DNA from 2 places in the Cronobacter universalis NCTC 9529 genome. Region 2 is predicted to be linked to the other one. Evidence: riboswitches for the same ligand, from Rfam matches in the RefSeq annotation. Region 2 holds a riboswitch; the other holds the start of a gene.
What was found. A riboswitch is a leader RNA that binds a small molecule or an ion and turns the genes downstream of it on or off. The one in region 2 is predicted to bind thiamine pyrophosphate.
Positions count from the first base shown of each region.

Region 1 (7,753 bases), 410 kb from region 2:
CGGCGGCAGGAGAAGCAGCAGCGCGGCACCAATCAGCACGGAATCGGTAAGCTTGCTGCGCCACGAATCCTCCGGGTTGCGCCAGCCGCGCACCAGCGTCGCGCCGACCGGGATCGCCTTGCTGAGCCGCTGGCTTAACAGGATAAGCGACAGGCAGCAGCCCATCTGGATAAGCGCCAGCAGCGCCGCGCGGCCCGGATCGTAGTCATAGCTCAGCGCCTGGTAGATGGCGAGCTCAATGGTTGTCGCCTGCGGCCCGCCGCCAAGCGCCAGCACCGTCGCGAAACTGGCGAAGCAGAGCATAAAAATGAGCGCCGCCACCGGCGGGATCTGGCGGCGCAGCCAGGGCCACTCCACCAGCCGGAAGAAATCCCAGCCGCGCATACCGAGCTGTGCGGCGAGCTGGCGCTGTTCGCCGGGGATCTGCGTCAGCGTCTGGTACAGCAGGCGGGTCGCCATCGGCATATTAAAAAAGAGGTGCGCCAGCAGGATGCCCTGGAGGCCGTAAGGCGAGAACGTCCATTCGATGCCGAGCGTCGCGCAGAGCGCGGCCAGCAAGCCGCTGCGCCCGTAGACGCTGAGCAGGCCGAAAATCGCCACCAGCACCGGCAGGATAAGCGTCATGGCGCACAGGCGCAGCAGCATTCGCCGCCCCGGAAAGCGGCGGCGGTAGAGCGCGCGGGCGAGGGGGATCGCGGGCACGACGGAAAGCAGGGCGGAGAGAAACGCCTGCCAGAACGAGAAGCGCACCACGTGCCACAGGTAGCTGTCGTGCAGCAGCGCGCGTATGTCGGTGTGCGGCGCGTGCGTCCAGAGCGCTGCGAACGCCGCCAGCGCCACCGCCGCCATCAAGAGGGCGGCGGTGAGGCCGGGCCAGAGCCAGCCGGGGATCAGCGGCTCACGGCGCGTTGCCATTCACTCGTCCATTGCGCGCGCTGTGCGGCGACTTCCTGTGAGGTGAACTGCAGGGTGGTCTGCGGCCGGGTCAGGGCGTTAAACCCTTCCGGCAGCGCGACGTTGGTCACCGGGTACATCCAGTTGCCCGCGGGGATCGCATTCTGGAACGCGGGCGAAACCATAAACTTCAGGAACTTTTCCGCCAGTGCCGGCTGTTTGCTGGCGGCGGTGCGTGCGGCGACTTCCACCTGCAAATAGTGGCCTTCGCTGAAGTTCGCCGCCGCGTAGTTCTCTTTTTTCTCTTCAATGATGTGGTAGGCGGGCGAGGTGGTGTAGCTCAGCACCAGATCGCCTTCGCCTTTCAGGAACAGGCCGTAGGCTTCGCTCCAGCCTTTGGTGACGGTAACGGTCTTCGCGGCGAGCTTCTGCCAGGCGTCCGGCGCTTTATCGCCATAGACTTTCTGCATCCACAGCAGCAGGCCCAGCCCCGGCGTGCTGGTGCGCGGATCTTCATAGATGACGCGCCATTTCTGATCGCTCTCAACCAGCTCTTTCAGGCTTTTCGGCGGGTTTTTCAGCTTGTTTTTGTCATAGACGAAGGCGAACCAGCCGTAGTCGAACGGCACAAAGGTGTCGTTGTTCCAGCCGCCCGGCACGTTAACCTCACCCGCCGGAACGCCGCTTTTCGCGAACAGCCCGGTCGCGGTCGCGGCCTGAAGCAGGTTGTTATCCAGGCCCAGCACCACATCGGCTTTGCTGTTTTTGCCTTCCATGCGCAGACGGTTAAGCAGCGAGACGCCATCTTCCAGCGCCACGAATTTCAGCTCGCAGCCGCAGTCGGCTTCAAAGGCGGTTTTAATTTTCGGGCCAGGGCCCCACTCCGAGGAGAAGGAGTCGTAGGTGTAGACGGTCAGAACGGGTTTGGCGAAAGCCGGAGCGGCGGCGAGCGCCAGCAGGGGAAGCAGTTTTTTTAACACTTTGCACCTTTATCAAATGGGGGCAAAGGATTTTGAGCGGTAGCCTCAAATCCCTTCGCCGGCGTTATCCGGATCAGGTTCGACGGGTATTATCTCAGCGCACCGGTCAGCCGGCAGCACCCCGTTGAGAACGGCCCATTGTAATGATTTGCGTATTGTTGCGAAAGGGTTACGGCTCGGGCGGCGCAAACCAGGCGGATTTAAAATCAAACCAGCCGAGCGTGTTCATCCGCACGCCGCGCATACTGCGCTGGCCCTGTAGCATCAGCCAGTGGTGGATCAGCGGCAGAATGTCCTGACGCTCGAGCATCGTGCGGCACCACTGCGGCAGGTTCAGCGATCCGGTGCGCCAGCGCTGCGCGTCGCCCTGCCAGTCGAGCGGAATGCAGCGCTGGATCAGCGGCACTTCGCACAGGTGCGCGAACAGCGAGAAATCGAGCGGCAGCGTAAAGTTGGCGCTGTTAAGCCACAAATCGCTGGTGATGTCGCCCTGATACCACTCCTCATAGCTCACTTCCCGCAGTTCCAGCTCCACCTGCTCCTGCGCCAGAATGTCGCGCAGCAGCGCGCCGATAATGCGGTTTTCATTGTGGTCGCCATAGAAGGTAAGCGTCAGGCGCTCAAGCCCGGCGGGTTTGCGCGCCTCAGGGATTTGCGGCGCGTGGTGCCAGCGCGGCAGCAGGCCGTAAGCCGGAAACCAGATGCGCTGATAGTGCGGCGCGGCGCGGTGCAGCAGGCGGGCGGGCGTAAAGCGCGAGCTTATCCAGCGGCGCACCTCCGGCATGGCGCCGACGCGCGAGCGGGAATCAAACAGCAGGTAGTAGCAGCCTTCTTCGAGGCGGCTCTCCACGGCTTTTTCGTCGGCGTCGCGCGTCGGGCCTTCAAGCTGAACGGCGCAGCTCAGCTCCTCGCCGATTTCCGGCAGCACCCAGAAGTTGACCTCATCAATCAGCGCCCGGTAACCGAAGTAGTCGTCGAAGGCGTGGATTTTTAGCTGGTTGCTGTTATTGCGCACCACCGCGTAAGGGCCAGTGCCGACGGGCTGACTGGCGAATTTCGGCAGCTCCGGCCACTCCCGCGGCAGGATCATCGCAGGCACGCTGCCCATCAGCCACGGCAGCCAGTCGTCCGGCTCGCTCAGGTGAATATCCAGCGTCCAGGCCGTGGGGGAGATCACCTGGCGGATATGCGCGTAGAGCGGCAGGGCGCAGATGCGCTGTAGCGAGCTGATGACATCCAGCATATCGAGCTCGCGGCCATGATGAAAATGGATGCCGGGGCGTAAGAAAAAGCGCCAGTGAAAAGGGGAAATACGCTGCCAGTGGTGCGCAATATCGGCTTCCAGTTCCCCGTTTTCCTCGTTTATGCGCGTCAGGCCGCTGAAAATTTGCCGGGCGATATGGGTTTCTGAACGGCGCAACGCGCTGCCGGGCAGCAGGTTTTGCAGCGGGCGGTAATAGAGCACGCGCAGAATATGGCGTCCCTGGCGGAAGCTGCGGCCCAGGTGCGAGAGCAGCATTTGGCGCACCGCGGATTTGTCGCCGACGATCTGCACCAGCTGATCGATCCTGTCCTGCTCCAGCAGATCTTCCGCCCGCTGCTGCTGGAGCGCGAGCCCGGTATAGAGGAAACGCAGCCTGGAGCGTTTGCCGCGTCCGGCTTCGGCTTCCCACGTCAGCCAGCCGCGCGCCTGCATGGCGTTCAGCAGCGTGCGCATGTGGCGGCGCGAGCAGCTCAGCAGCTCGGCCAGTTCGTTCAGCGTGGTGTCCTGGGGCTTGCCATCGCAGCATTGCCACAGGCGGATGAATTGCTGTTGCAGACGACCTGAAGGCATAAAAGGGGAACTCCTGCTCGAAACTCATCAATTTAATATTCCCTATATTACGGCAATACTTCTCTTCGATGAAAGCGGAGGGGCTTATGAAAACGTCGTCAACAGGCAGGTTTTATCAGCAGTATTTCAGCGCAACGCAACGTCTTTCCGGTTCATGGCTGGCCCGCCTGAACGGTAAAACGCCGCAACGAATGCTCGATGAGATCATGCAGTGGGAGGTGACACTCCCGATGACGTTTAAACGCCGCTAAGCGGACATCACGTGTAACTGAGTATTGGTGCTTTTCACCTGCCAGCAGTGTGCTACTGCTGGCTTTTTTCGTCTATCATGAACACGTTTCAACCCGCCCCAACCGAAAGGATGCGCCCGATGCTGTGGTTTCTTACGTTCGTCCGACGTCTCAATGTCGTCTATCTCTCCTTTATGGTCGTCGCCTTTATGATGGGTGTGGCGGGCGCGCTGCAGGCGCCGACGCTGAGTCTGTTTTTAAGCCGGGAAGTCGGCGCGCCGCCGTTCTGGGTCGGGCTGTTTTATACGGTGAACGCGATTGCCGGGATTGCCGTCAGCCTGTTGCTGGCGAAGCGCTCCGACAGCCGGGGCGACCGGCGCAAGCTGATCCTTTTTTGCTGCCTGATGGCGGTCGGCAACTGCGTTTTGTTCGCCTTTAATCGTCATTATCTGACGCTGATTACCGCAGGCGTGCTGCTGGCGTCGCTTGCGAATACCGCCATGCCGCAGCTTTTCGCGCTGGCGCGCGAGTATGCCGATAACTCCGCCCGCGAGGCGGTGATGTTCAGCTCGGTGATGCGCGCCCAGCTCTCGCTCGCATGGGTTATCGGGCCGCCGCTGTCGTTTATGCTGGCGCTGAGTTTCGGCTTTACCACCATGTTTTTAATCGCCGCCGGGATTTTTATCCTGAGCCTGGGGATTATCTTTTTCGCGCTGCCGTCTGTGGCGCGTATTGAGCAGCCTGCCGATGTGGCGATCACGCAGGTCAGCGGTTGGAAGGATAAGAACGTGCGGATGCTGTTTATCGCCTCCGTGCTGATGTGGACCTGTAATACGATGTATATCATCGATATGCCGCTGTGGGTGAGCCAGGAGCTGGCGCTGCCCGAGAGCCTCGCGGGCGTGCTGATGGGCACCGCGGCGGGGCTTGAGATCCCGGCGATGCTGCTGGCCGGTTTTTACGTGAAGCGGTTCGGTAAAAAGCCGATGATGCTGGTGGCGGTGGGAGCGGGCGTGCTGTTTTACGCCGGGCTTAATCTCTTTCACAGCCGCGAGGCGCTGCTGGGGTTGCAGCTCTTTAACGCGCTGTTTATCGGGATTGTCGCGGGGATTGGGATGATCTGGTTTCAGGATCTGATGCCGGGGCGCGCCGGTTCTGCCACCACGCTGTTCAGCAACAGTATTTCGACAGGCGTGATCCTGGCGGGCGTGGTGCAGGGGGCGCTGGTGGAGAGCTTCGGGCATTACGCCGTGTACCCGGTAATTACCGGGGTAGCGCTGGTGGCGTTGTGGCTGACGAGCCGGGTGAAGGATGTGTAAGGACGGTGATGGTGTGGCGGCGGGTGCGCTGCGCTTACCCGCCCTGTGGAGATACGGTTAAGTGTTTGTAGGGCGGGTAAGCAACGCGCACCCGCCGTAAATACCAGATAAACCGTAAAAACTCACCCCATAAACGCGGGCTGTTTTTTCTCATACGCCGCGATGGCGTCGTCGTGCTGCAACGTCAGACCGATGCTGTCCAGCCCGTTCAGCATACAGTGGCGACGAAACGCGTCGATGTTAAAGCTATAAGACTTATCGCCCGCTTTCACCACCTGCGCTTCCAGATCCACTTCAAAGCGAATGCCGGGGTTCGCCTTCACCAGCGCAAACATCTCATCCACTTCTTCATCGCTGAGCGTCACCGGCAGCAGCTGGTTGTTAAAGCTGTTGCCGTAGAAGATATCGGCGAAACTCGGCGCAATCACCACTTTAAAACCGTAATCGGTCAGCGCCCATGGCGCGTGCTCGCGCGACGAGCCGCAGCCGAAGTTTTCGCGCGCCAGCAGGATAGACGCGCCCTGATATTCCGGGAAATTCAGCACGAATTCCGGGTTCGGCTGCTCGCCTTTGTCATCGAGAAAACGCCAGTCATTAAACAGATGCGCGCCGAAGCCGGTGCGCGTCACCTTTTGCAGGAACTGCTTCGGGATAATCGCGTCGGTATCCACGTTCGCCGCATCCAGCGGAACCACCAGACCGGTGTGTTGAGTAAATTTCTCTGCCATGGGGTTCCCCTTATTTCAGACTACGGATGTCGGCGAAACGGCCGGTCACGGCGGCGGCGGCGGCCATCGCCGGGCTGACCAGGTGCGTGCGTCCGCCGCGGCCCTGACGGCCTTCAAAGTTACGGTTGCTGGTCGACGCGCAGCGCTCGCCAGGGTTCAGGCGGTCGTTGTTCATCGCAAGGCACATCGAGCAGCCAGGCAGACGCCATTCAAAACCAGCCTCGATGAAAATCTTATCCAGCCCTTCGGCTTCCGCCTGCGCTTTCACCGGGCCTGAGCCTGGCACCACCAGCGCCTGAACGCCCGGCGCCACTTTACGGCCGCGGGCGATTTCAGCCGCGGCGCGCAGATCTTCAATGCGCGAGTTGGTGCAGGAGCCGATAAACACTTTATCGATAGCCACATCGGTCAGCGGCACGCCGGGCTTGAGGCCCATGTAAGCCAGCGCTTTCTCGGCGGAGGCGCGCTCAACCGGATCGGCGAACGAGGCCGGGTCGGGAATGGCGTCGCTTACGGCGATCACCTGGCCTGGGTTGGTGCCCCAGGTGACTTGCGGGGCGATCTCTTCGGCATTGAGTGTGACCACGGCGTCAAACTGCGCGCCGTCGTCGGTTTTCAGGGTTTTCCAGTACGCTACGGCCTCGTCGAAATCCTGGCCTTTCGGCGCGTGCAGACGGCCTTTAACATAGTGAAAAGTGGTTTCATCCGGTGCCACCAGGCCCGCTTTGGCGCCCATTTCGATCGCCATGTTGCACAGCGTCATGCGGCCTTCCATGCTGAGCGCGCGGATAGCGTCGCCGCAGAACTCCACTACATAGCCGGTGCCGCCGGCGCTGCCGGTTTTACCAATAATCGCCAGCACGATATCTTTCGCGGTGATGCCCGGCGCGGCGCGGCCATTAACCTCGATTTTCATGGTCTTCGCGCGGCCCTGTTTGAGCGTCTGGGTTGCCAGCACATGCTCCACTTCCGAAGTGCCGATGCCGAACGCCAGCGCGCCGAACGCCCCGTGGGTCGCGGTGTGGGAGTCGCCGCAGACGATGGTCATGCCCGGCAGGGTGATGCCCTGCTCCGGCCCCATGACATGCACGATGCCCTGATACGGATGGTTGAGATCGTAGAGCTCAACGCCGAACTCGTTGCAGTTCTTGATCAGCTCCTGCATCTGAATGCGGGCCATTTCGCCGGACGCATTGATGTCTTTGGTCTGGGTGGAGACGTTGTGATCCATGGTGGCGAACGTTTTGCGCGGCTGGCGCACCGGACGGCCATGGGCGCGCAGGCCGTCAAACGCCTGCGGCGACGTCACTTCATGCACCAGGTGACGGTCGATGTAGAGCAGCGGCGTTTCGTTCGGGGCCTCATGAACCACATGGGCGTCAAACAGCTTCTGATATAAGGTCTTTGCCATGGTTACACCCCTTCGGCCACATAGCGGGCAATGATATCGCCCATTTCGTCGGTGCTGACAGCCTGGCCGCCGCGGGCCAGGTCGCCGGTACGCACGCCTTCTTCGAGCGCGCGGTTAATCGCATTTTCAATCGCCGTCGCCGCGTCGTCGGCCTCCAGGCTGTAGCGCAGCAGCAGAGACAGCGAGAGGATCTGGGCTATCGGGTTGGCGATGTTTTTCCCGGCGATATCCGGCGCGGAGCCGCCAGCCGGCTCGTACAGACCAAAGCCCTGCTCGTTGAGGCTCGCGGAAGGCAGCATTCCCATGGAGCCGGTGATCATGGCGCACTCGTCAGAGAGAATATCGCCGAACAGGTTA
Region 1 covers NZ_CP012257.1:765,841-773,593, forward strand. The annotation lists gene thiP (thiamine/thiamine pyrophosphate ABC transporter permease ThiP) at 1-915, opposite strand, end outside; gene thiB (thiamine ABC transporter substrate binding subunit) at 891-1,874, opposite strand; TPP riboswitch at 1,907-2,008, opposite strand; gene sgrR (HTH-type transcriptional regulator SgrR) at 2,044-3,708, opposite strand; gene sgrT (glucose uptake inhibitor SgrT) at 3,795-3,959, shown strand; gene AFK65_RS03500 (sugar efflux transporter) at 4,079-5,257, shown strand; gene leuD (3-isopropylmalate dehydratase small subunit) at 5,380-5,985, opposite strand; gene leuC (3-isopropylmalate dehydratase large subunit) at 5,996-7,396, opposite strand; gene leuB (3-isopropylmalate dehydrogenase) at 7,399-7,753, opposite strand, start outside.
Region 1: linked by a shared signal. The riboswitch ahead of thiB (thiamine ABC transporter substrate binding subunit) and the one ahead of thiC (phosphomethylpyrimidine synthase ThiC) in region 2 are both predicted to bind thiamine pyrophosphate.

Region 2 (7,753 bases):
GGGCCAGCATACGCCAGCCAAACAAAAGGGGCGATTTCGCCCCTTCGTTAAAACCTTTCACTGCCACGCGGTTTACTTAACAGCGTCTTTCAGTGCTTTGCCAGAAACGAAAGCCGGCACGTTAGCTGCAGCGATTTTGATTTCTTTACCGGTCTGCGGGTTGCGGCCAGTACGCTCAGCGCGGTGGTTCACTTTGAAGGTACCGAAACCAACCAGCTGTACAGCATCGCCTTCTTTCAGAGACTCAGTAATCGCAGCCAGAGTGGATTCCAGAGCAGCTTTCGCTTGCGCTTTAGACAGGTCAGCCTTGTCTGCAATTACATCAATCAGTTGAGTCTTGTTCATAAGTTATCCTTACAATGTGTTTATCGCTTGCTAAGCATCGAGTGCGACGGAAATGCCTTGAAAGCACTCTCCTGCATACACGCACCGATAGCCACTTTTTTTCGCCTCCCAAATGTAGACCAGACGGGGGGCTAATTGGAAGCCTTCAGGTGAGACAAAACAGGCTGTAAATCACGTTTTGTTGTCTCATTGCTGCAAATTTATACCGATATTACTGGTTCCATCCTCGCGCAGGTCTGCGCGCAGGCCTTTTATCAGCTCAATATCGCGTTCTTCGCAGGCGGCCAGCAAACGGAAAATTTCCCACTGAATATCCCATTCCTGCTCTACAGCCGGGTTCGCTTTCAGCTCATCGTCGGTCATTTCACGGCCCGCCTGGGTCATCTCCAGCATGGCGACGGTCGTGATGGAGGTCTCGCTGACTTCAATCGCGTGCTCCAGCGTCTCGCCGCTCAGGCGCGAATGCACCAACTCGCTCAGCGCGACGCAGGCGTCGATAGCCGGGTAGACGCCGTAGAGATCATAATCTTCCGCCGCCGGAATCGCTTCTTCGAGCTTTTCGAGCTGGCTGTCGAAATTCACTTTGGCGTCTTTGACCGTCAGCGTTTCCCAGATGAGATCGAGAATGCGGCGATACAGCTGCGCATCGCCGAAACCGGTCTGCTGGCAGAACATGGCGTAGTTGGGGTACATCCGCTCGCACAGCGAGGCCATGAAGGTCACATGCTGCCAGGCTTCCAGCTTTTCCAGCCGCAGATGAATAGGGTTTTGTAACATAGTGGCGTCTCACAGACCGAAAATTAGCGGCAGTGTACCTGAATCACCCCTGAATTTCCTGCCATCGTAGAAAGGCGGGACGACCGGAGGCCACGGCATCCGCCCAGCGCGTCGGTTCGGGCAGCCGGTAGCCTTTCGTACAGCGCTGCACCCAGCCAAGCGCGGTATCAATACTGACGCGATGCCCTGTCGAGACAAACAGCGGATTGCAGCGCGCTTTACTGCGCCACACCCACGCCAGCTGCTCGCCTTTATCCATCAGCGGCGAAACCGCGCCGGGTTCGTCGCTGAGCGGCTCAAACTTACCGCACAGCCGCTTTTTAGCGACGCCTATCGTCGGCACATCCACCAGCATCCCGAAGTGGCTCGCCACGCCGAGACGTCGCGGATGCGAAATACCGTGCCCGTCGACAAACAGCAAATCCGGCTTTCTGGAGAGCATTTCCCAGGCGGTCAGCAGCGCCGGATATTCGCGAAACGACAGAAAACCGGGGATATACGGCATGGTGGTGGGAATGCGCGCCACCTGGTACTCCACCAGTTCCAGAGACGGATACTTCAGGAGCACCATCGCCGCTCGCGTTACTTCGCCGCCCTGCTCAAATCCGACATCCGCCCCGCCGATTATCGTCGGCGGGTCGACGTTTAACCGGTCCTCGCGGACCACATTAGATGCCAGTTCGATTTGTTGTGCGCGAAGCGTCGCGAGATCCATAGTTTCTCCTTACAGGTGATAAGGCGCCGATAAGCGGTGAACCGCCTCGACGAAGGCCCCCGCATGTTCCGGAGGCACATCCTGATGAATACCATGCCCCAGATTGAACACATGGCCTTCACCGTGGCCGAAACCAGCAAGTATAGACGCCACTTCCTCTTCGATACGGGCAGGCGACGCATAAAGCATCGATGGATCCATATTGCCCTGCAGCGCGACCTTATGCCCCACGCGACGGCGCGCATCGGCGATATCGGTCGTCCAGTCGAGTCCCAGCGCGTCACAGCCGGTCTCCGCTATCGCTTCCAGCCACTGGCCGCCGCCTTTGGTAAACAGCGTCACCGGCACGCGTCGGCCTTCGTTTTCGCGCAGCAGCCCGTCGACGATTTTATGCATGTAATACAGTGAGAACTGCTGGTAGTCGCGACCGGTCAGCACGCCGCCCCAGGTATCGAAAATCATCACCGACTGCGCGCCCGCGCGGATCTGCGCGTTCAGATAGAGCGTGACGCTTTTCGCGAGTTTATCGAGCAGCAAATGCAGCGTCTGCGGCTCGGCATACATCATTTTCTTGATGACGGTAAACGCCTTGCTGCTGCCGCCTTCCACCATATAAGTGGCGAGCGTCCAGGGACTGCCGGAGAAGCCAATCAGCGGCACTTCGCCTTTCAGCTCGCGGCGGATCGTGCGCACCGCGTTCATGACATAGCCCAGTTCCTGTTCCGGGTCCGGCACCGGCAGTTTTTCAACGTCCGCTTTGTTGGTAATGGTCGATGTGAAGCGTGGGCCTTCGCCCGCTTCAAAATAGAGCCCCAGCCCCATCGCATCCGGAATCGTCAGAATGTCCGAAAAGAGGATCGCCGCATCGAGCGGATAGCGACGCAGTGGCTGTAGCGTCACTTCGCACGCCAGCTCGGCGTTTTTGCAAAGCGACATAAAATCGCCCGCCTGCGCGCGGGTGGCCTTATATTCCGGCAGATAACGCCCCGCCTGTCTCATCATCCACACCGGGGTGACGTCCACAGGCTGGCGTTGCAGCGCGCGCAGGTAACGATCGTTTTTCAGTTCGGTCATTTTTTCTTATTCCTCAAGCGACAGGCTGCTATTGTATCACGTCATTCATCGTCTGCCCGGCAGCGCGCCACCGTATCTTCTATCAGGCGGCGGGCCACGGTACCCGGCGCCGGCAGTAGCGGCAGCTGGTCGTAGCGATACCAGCCCGCGTCGATAAGCTCTTTGGTGTCTATCCGGATGTCCCCGCTGTCGTAGTCCGCCGTAAACGCGGTCATCAGCGATTGCGGGAACGGCCAGGGCTGAGACGTCACATAGCGCAGATTCTTGATGCGGATATTGCTCTCTTCCATCACCTCGCGCGCCACCGCCTGTTCCAGCGTTTCGCCCACTTCGACAAACCCGGCCAGCACGGTGTAAACGCCATTGCGGTGTCGCGTGTGCTGCGCCAGAAGGATTTTATCGTCACGGCGGATAGCCACGATGATGCACGGCGCGATTTGCGGGTAGTAGCGTTCGCGACAGTGCCCGCAGAGCATCGCCCACTCCGTTTTGCTCGGGTGCATCTCATGGCCGCAGTAGCCGCAATATTTATGCGAGCGGTAAAACTCGGCGAGCTGTACGCCCCGTCCCGCCAGCTGGAACAGCCCGGCGTCCTGGTCGATAAGCTGCCGCACCGAGGCCATCTCCGCCTCGCGCTTTTGCAGCACCAGCCATACCGGCGCGTCTTCCCAGATACCGATTTGCAGCGCCTTTTCGCCCGTAAGACCAAAATCCGCGGCCTGGCCGTAAGGTAATTCCGCTTTTGGCAGCCATAATTTCTGTTCATGGCTGACTATCCACCAGCCATGGTCTAAATTTTCTAGGGTACGTTCCATAATTGATTGCACTACCTCTGCTTCACTGGCACGTTATTAACAGTGTTCTTACATATTTTGGGTCATTTGCGTTTTTACATCTTATATCTCATGGAGTCGATCATGCTAAACCAGCTAAAAAGTCTGACGGAACGCGTTGGTGGGAGTAATGAGTTAGTTGATCGTTGGCTTGGCGCCCGCAACCATCTGTTAGTCACCTATTACAAGATGGTCGGCATCAAACCCGGCAAGGAGCCGATGACTGCGCTTGATGAACAGGCGCTGGACGATTTCTGTCATTGCCTGGTGGATTACCTCTCCGCCGGTCATTTCAATATTTACGAGCGCGTCATCAGCGAAATGGAAGGCACCAGCCCGCTGGTCGCCGCCACGCAAATTTATCCTCAGCTGGAATCCAATACCCAGCAAATCATGGATTTCTACGACACGCACCTGGAAAGCGCCATCGATCACGATAACTGCCTGGAGTTTCAGGAAGCGCTTTCCGGCATCGGCGAGGCGCTCGCCGCCCGCTTCGCGCTGGAAGATAAGCTCATCATGCTGGCTTATGACAATAACCTGGGCCAGAGCGCCAATGACGAAGCAGGTCTCGCCCGACCGGCTTGAGTTCGGCACTATTAACGAGTAGTTTAGTTATCTCCCCGCCGCTTTTGCGGGGTTTATCTTGTCGGAGTGCCCAGTGCGACAGCACGGGCTGAGACCGTTAATTCGGGATCCGCGGAACCTGATCAGGTTAAGACCTGCGAAGGGAACAAGAGTAATTCCATTTTGCCCCGCTCAGGGTGTCGTTTCGCCCTGAGACCCTCTCCAGGGTGCGCGGGCGCACGCCATTACTCCTCCGTTGTTCTGACAAGCCACTTCCTGACCGTTAACTGGAATGCGCTATGTCTGTATCAAACAAACCTGGCCGCCGCGAGCAGCGCGCCGCCGCACAACACTTTATCGACACGCTGGAAGGCACCGCTTTCCCCAACTCTCACCGCATCTATCTCACCGGCTCACGCGAGGATATCCGCGTGCCGATGCGCGAAATCCGCCTGAGCCCGACGCTTGCGGGCGGCAGCAAAGAGAACCCGCGCTATGAGCCCAACGAGCCGGTGCCGGTTTATGACACCTCAGGCCCTTACGGCGATCCAGCGGTGCGTATCGACGTCCGCGAAGGGTTGACCAAATTACGCAGCGCCTGGATAGACGCGCGTAACGACACGGAAACCCTGGATTCCCGCAGTTCGGCGTATACCCGCGAGCGCCTGGCCGATGACGGGCTGGATGAGTTGCGCTTTCGCGGGCTGCTGACGCCAAAGCGCGCAAAGGCGGGCCAGCGCGTCACCCAGTTGCATTACGCGCGTCAGGGCATCGTGACGCCCGAAATGGAATTCATCGCTATCCGGGAAAATATGGGCCGCGAGCGCATTCGCACGACGGTACTGCGCCAGCAGCATCCGGGCCACGGCTTTGGCGCGCGCCTGCCGGAGAACATCACGCCGGAGTTCGTGCGTGACGAAGTCGCCGCCGGGCGCGCCATCATTCCTGCCAACATCAATCACCCGGAATCGGAGCCGATGATTATCGGTCGTAACTTCCTGGTGAAGGTCAACGCCAATATCGGCAACTCGGCGGTGACGTCGTCTATCGAAGAGGAAGTCGAAAAACTGGTCTGGGCGACCCGCTGGGGCGCGGATACCGTGATGGACCTTTCCACCGGGCGCTATATCCACGAAACCCGCGAATGGATCCTGCGCAACAGCCCGGTGCCGATCGGTACGGTGCCGATCTACCAGGCGCTGGAGAAGGCTAACGGGATCGCCGAAGATCTGAGCTGGGAGATGTTCCGCGACACGCTGCTTGAGCAGGCCGAACAGGGCGTTGATTACTTCACCATTCACGCGGGCGTGCTGCTGCGCTATGTGCCGATGACCGCAGGCCGTCTGACGGGCATCGTCTCGCGCGGCGGCTCGATCATGGCGAAATGGTGCCTGTCGCATCACCGTGAAAACTTCCTCTACGAGCATTTCCGCGAAATCTGCGAAATTTGCGCCGCCTATGACGTCTCGCTGTCGCTTGGCGACGGCCTGCGCCCCGGCTCCATTCAGGACGCCAACGACGAGGCGCAATTCGCCGAACTCCACACGCTCGGCGAACTGACGAAAATCGCGTGGGAATATGACGTTCAGGTCATGATAGAAGGCCCGGGCCATGTGCCGATGCAGATGATCCGCCGCAATATGACCGAAGAGCTGGAGCACTGTCATGAAGCGCCATTCTACACGCTCGGGCCGCTTACGACCGATATCGCGCCCGGCTACGATCATTTCACCTCCGGGATCGGCGCGGCGATGATTGGCTGGTTCGGCTGCGCGATGCTCTGTTACGTGACGCCAAAAGAACACCTCGGCCTGCCAAATAAAGAAGATGTGAAACAGGGGCTCATCACCTACAAAATTGCCGCCCACGCCGCCGATCTCGCCAAAGGGCATCCGGGGGCGCAGATCCGCGACAACGCCATGTCGAAAGCGCGCTTTGAATTCCGTTGGGAAGATCAGTTCAACCTGGCGCTCGATCCGTTCACCGCCCGCGCCTACCACGATGAAACGCTGCCGCAGGAGTCCGGTAAAGTCGCGCATTTCTGCTCCATGTGCGGCCCGAAATTCTGCTCGATGAAAATCACCCAGGAGGTGCGCGACTACGCCGCGAAGCAGGCGATCGACGCGGGCATGACGGAGATGTCCCACCGCTTTCAGGCGCGCGGCGGCGATATTTATCTGCGCCAGGAGGAGGTCGAGTGATGGAGCCTCTGTTCGCGCCCGTACCGCGCCGCCTCGGGCTTTATCCGGTCGTCGACAGCGTGGAGTGGGTCACGCGTTTGCTGGAGGCTGGCGTGCGCACGCTTCAGTTGCGCATCAAGGATAAAACCGATGCTGAGGTGGAAGCCGATGTCGCCGCCGCCATTGCGCTGGGACAGCGCTGCCACGCCCGGCTGTTTATCAACGACTATTGGCGTCTCGCGATAAAACATCAGGCCTATGGCGTTCATCTCGGGCAGGAAGATCTGGAAACGGCCGATCTCAACGCCATTCGCAACGCCGGACTGCGGCTTGGCGTCTCCACGCATGACGATATGGAAATCGACGTGGCGCTGGCGGTGCGTCCCTCTTATATCGCGCTCGGTCACGTCTTTCCCACGCAGACCAAACAGATGCCCTCAGCGCCGCAAGGGCTTGCACAACTGGCGGCACACGTAAAACGGCTCGGCGACTATCCGACGGTCGCCATCGGCGGCATCAGCCTTGAACGCGCGCCCGCGGTGCTGGAAACCGGCGTCGGCAGTATCGCGGTGGTGAGCGCCATCACGCACGCGCCCGACTGGCGCGGTGCCACGCAACGGTTACTCGAACTGGCGGGGGTGGGCGATGAATGACGCCGATTTTATGCGTTACAGCCGCCAGCTGCTGCTGGAGGATATCGCCATCGATGGCCAGCAAAAACTGCTGGCAAGCCGCGTGTTGATTGTCGGCCTTGGCGGTCTCGGCTCGCCCGCCGCGCTCTATCTGGCAGGCGCAGGCGTGGGCACGCTATGGCTTGCCGATGACGACGCGGTGCACCTCAGTAATCTCCAACGGCAGATCCTGTTTAACGTCAGTGATATCGAACAGCCGAAATCGCGGGTGGCGGCGCGTCGTTTACAGGCGCTCAACCCGGCTATCAACAGCGTGGCGCTGAATGAACGGCTTGAGGGCGACGCGCTGCGCGAAGCGGTCGAGAGCGTCGATCTGGTGCTGGATTGCAGCGACAACATGACCACCCGGCAAGCCATCAACGCGGCCTGCGTGGCGCACGGCACGCCGCTCATTACCGCCAGCGCGGTCGGCATGGGCGGACAAATCGCCACCTTCGCGCCGCCCTTTGATTATGGCTGCTACCGCTGCCTGTGGCCGGATGACAGCGAGCCTGAGCGTAACTGCCTCACCGCCGGCGTGCTCGGCCCGGTGGTGGGCCTGATGGGCACGCTTCAGGCGCTGGAGGCGAT
Region 2 covers NZ_CP012257.1:353,481-361,233, reverse strand. The annotation lists gene AFK65_RS01685 (DUF1481 domain-containing protein) at 1-67, opposite strand, end outside; gene hupA (nucleoid-associated protein HU-alpha) at 73-345, opposite strand; gene AFK65_RS01675 (YjaG family protein) at 532-1,122, opposite strand; gene nfi (deoxyribonuclease V) at 1,166-1,837, opposite strand; gene hemE (uroporphyrinogen decarboxylase) at 1,847-2,911, opposite strand; gene nudC (NAD(+) diphosphatase) at 2,953-3,726, opposite strand; gene AFK65_RS01655 (Rsd/AlgQ family anti-sigma factor) at 3,829-4,332, shown strand; TPP riboswitch at 4,385-4,494, shown strand; gene thiC (phosphomethylpyrimidine synthase ThiC) at 4,611-6,512, shown strand; gene thiE (thiamine phosphate synthase) at 6,512-7,144, shown strand; gene AFK65_RS01640 (HesA/MoeB/ThiF family protein) at 7,137-7,753, shown strand, end outside.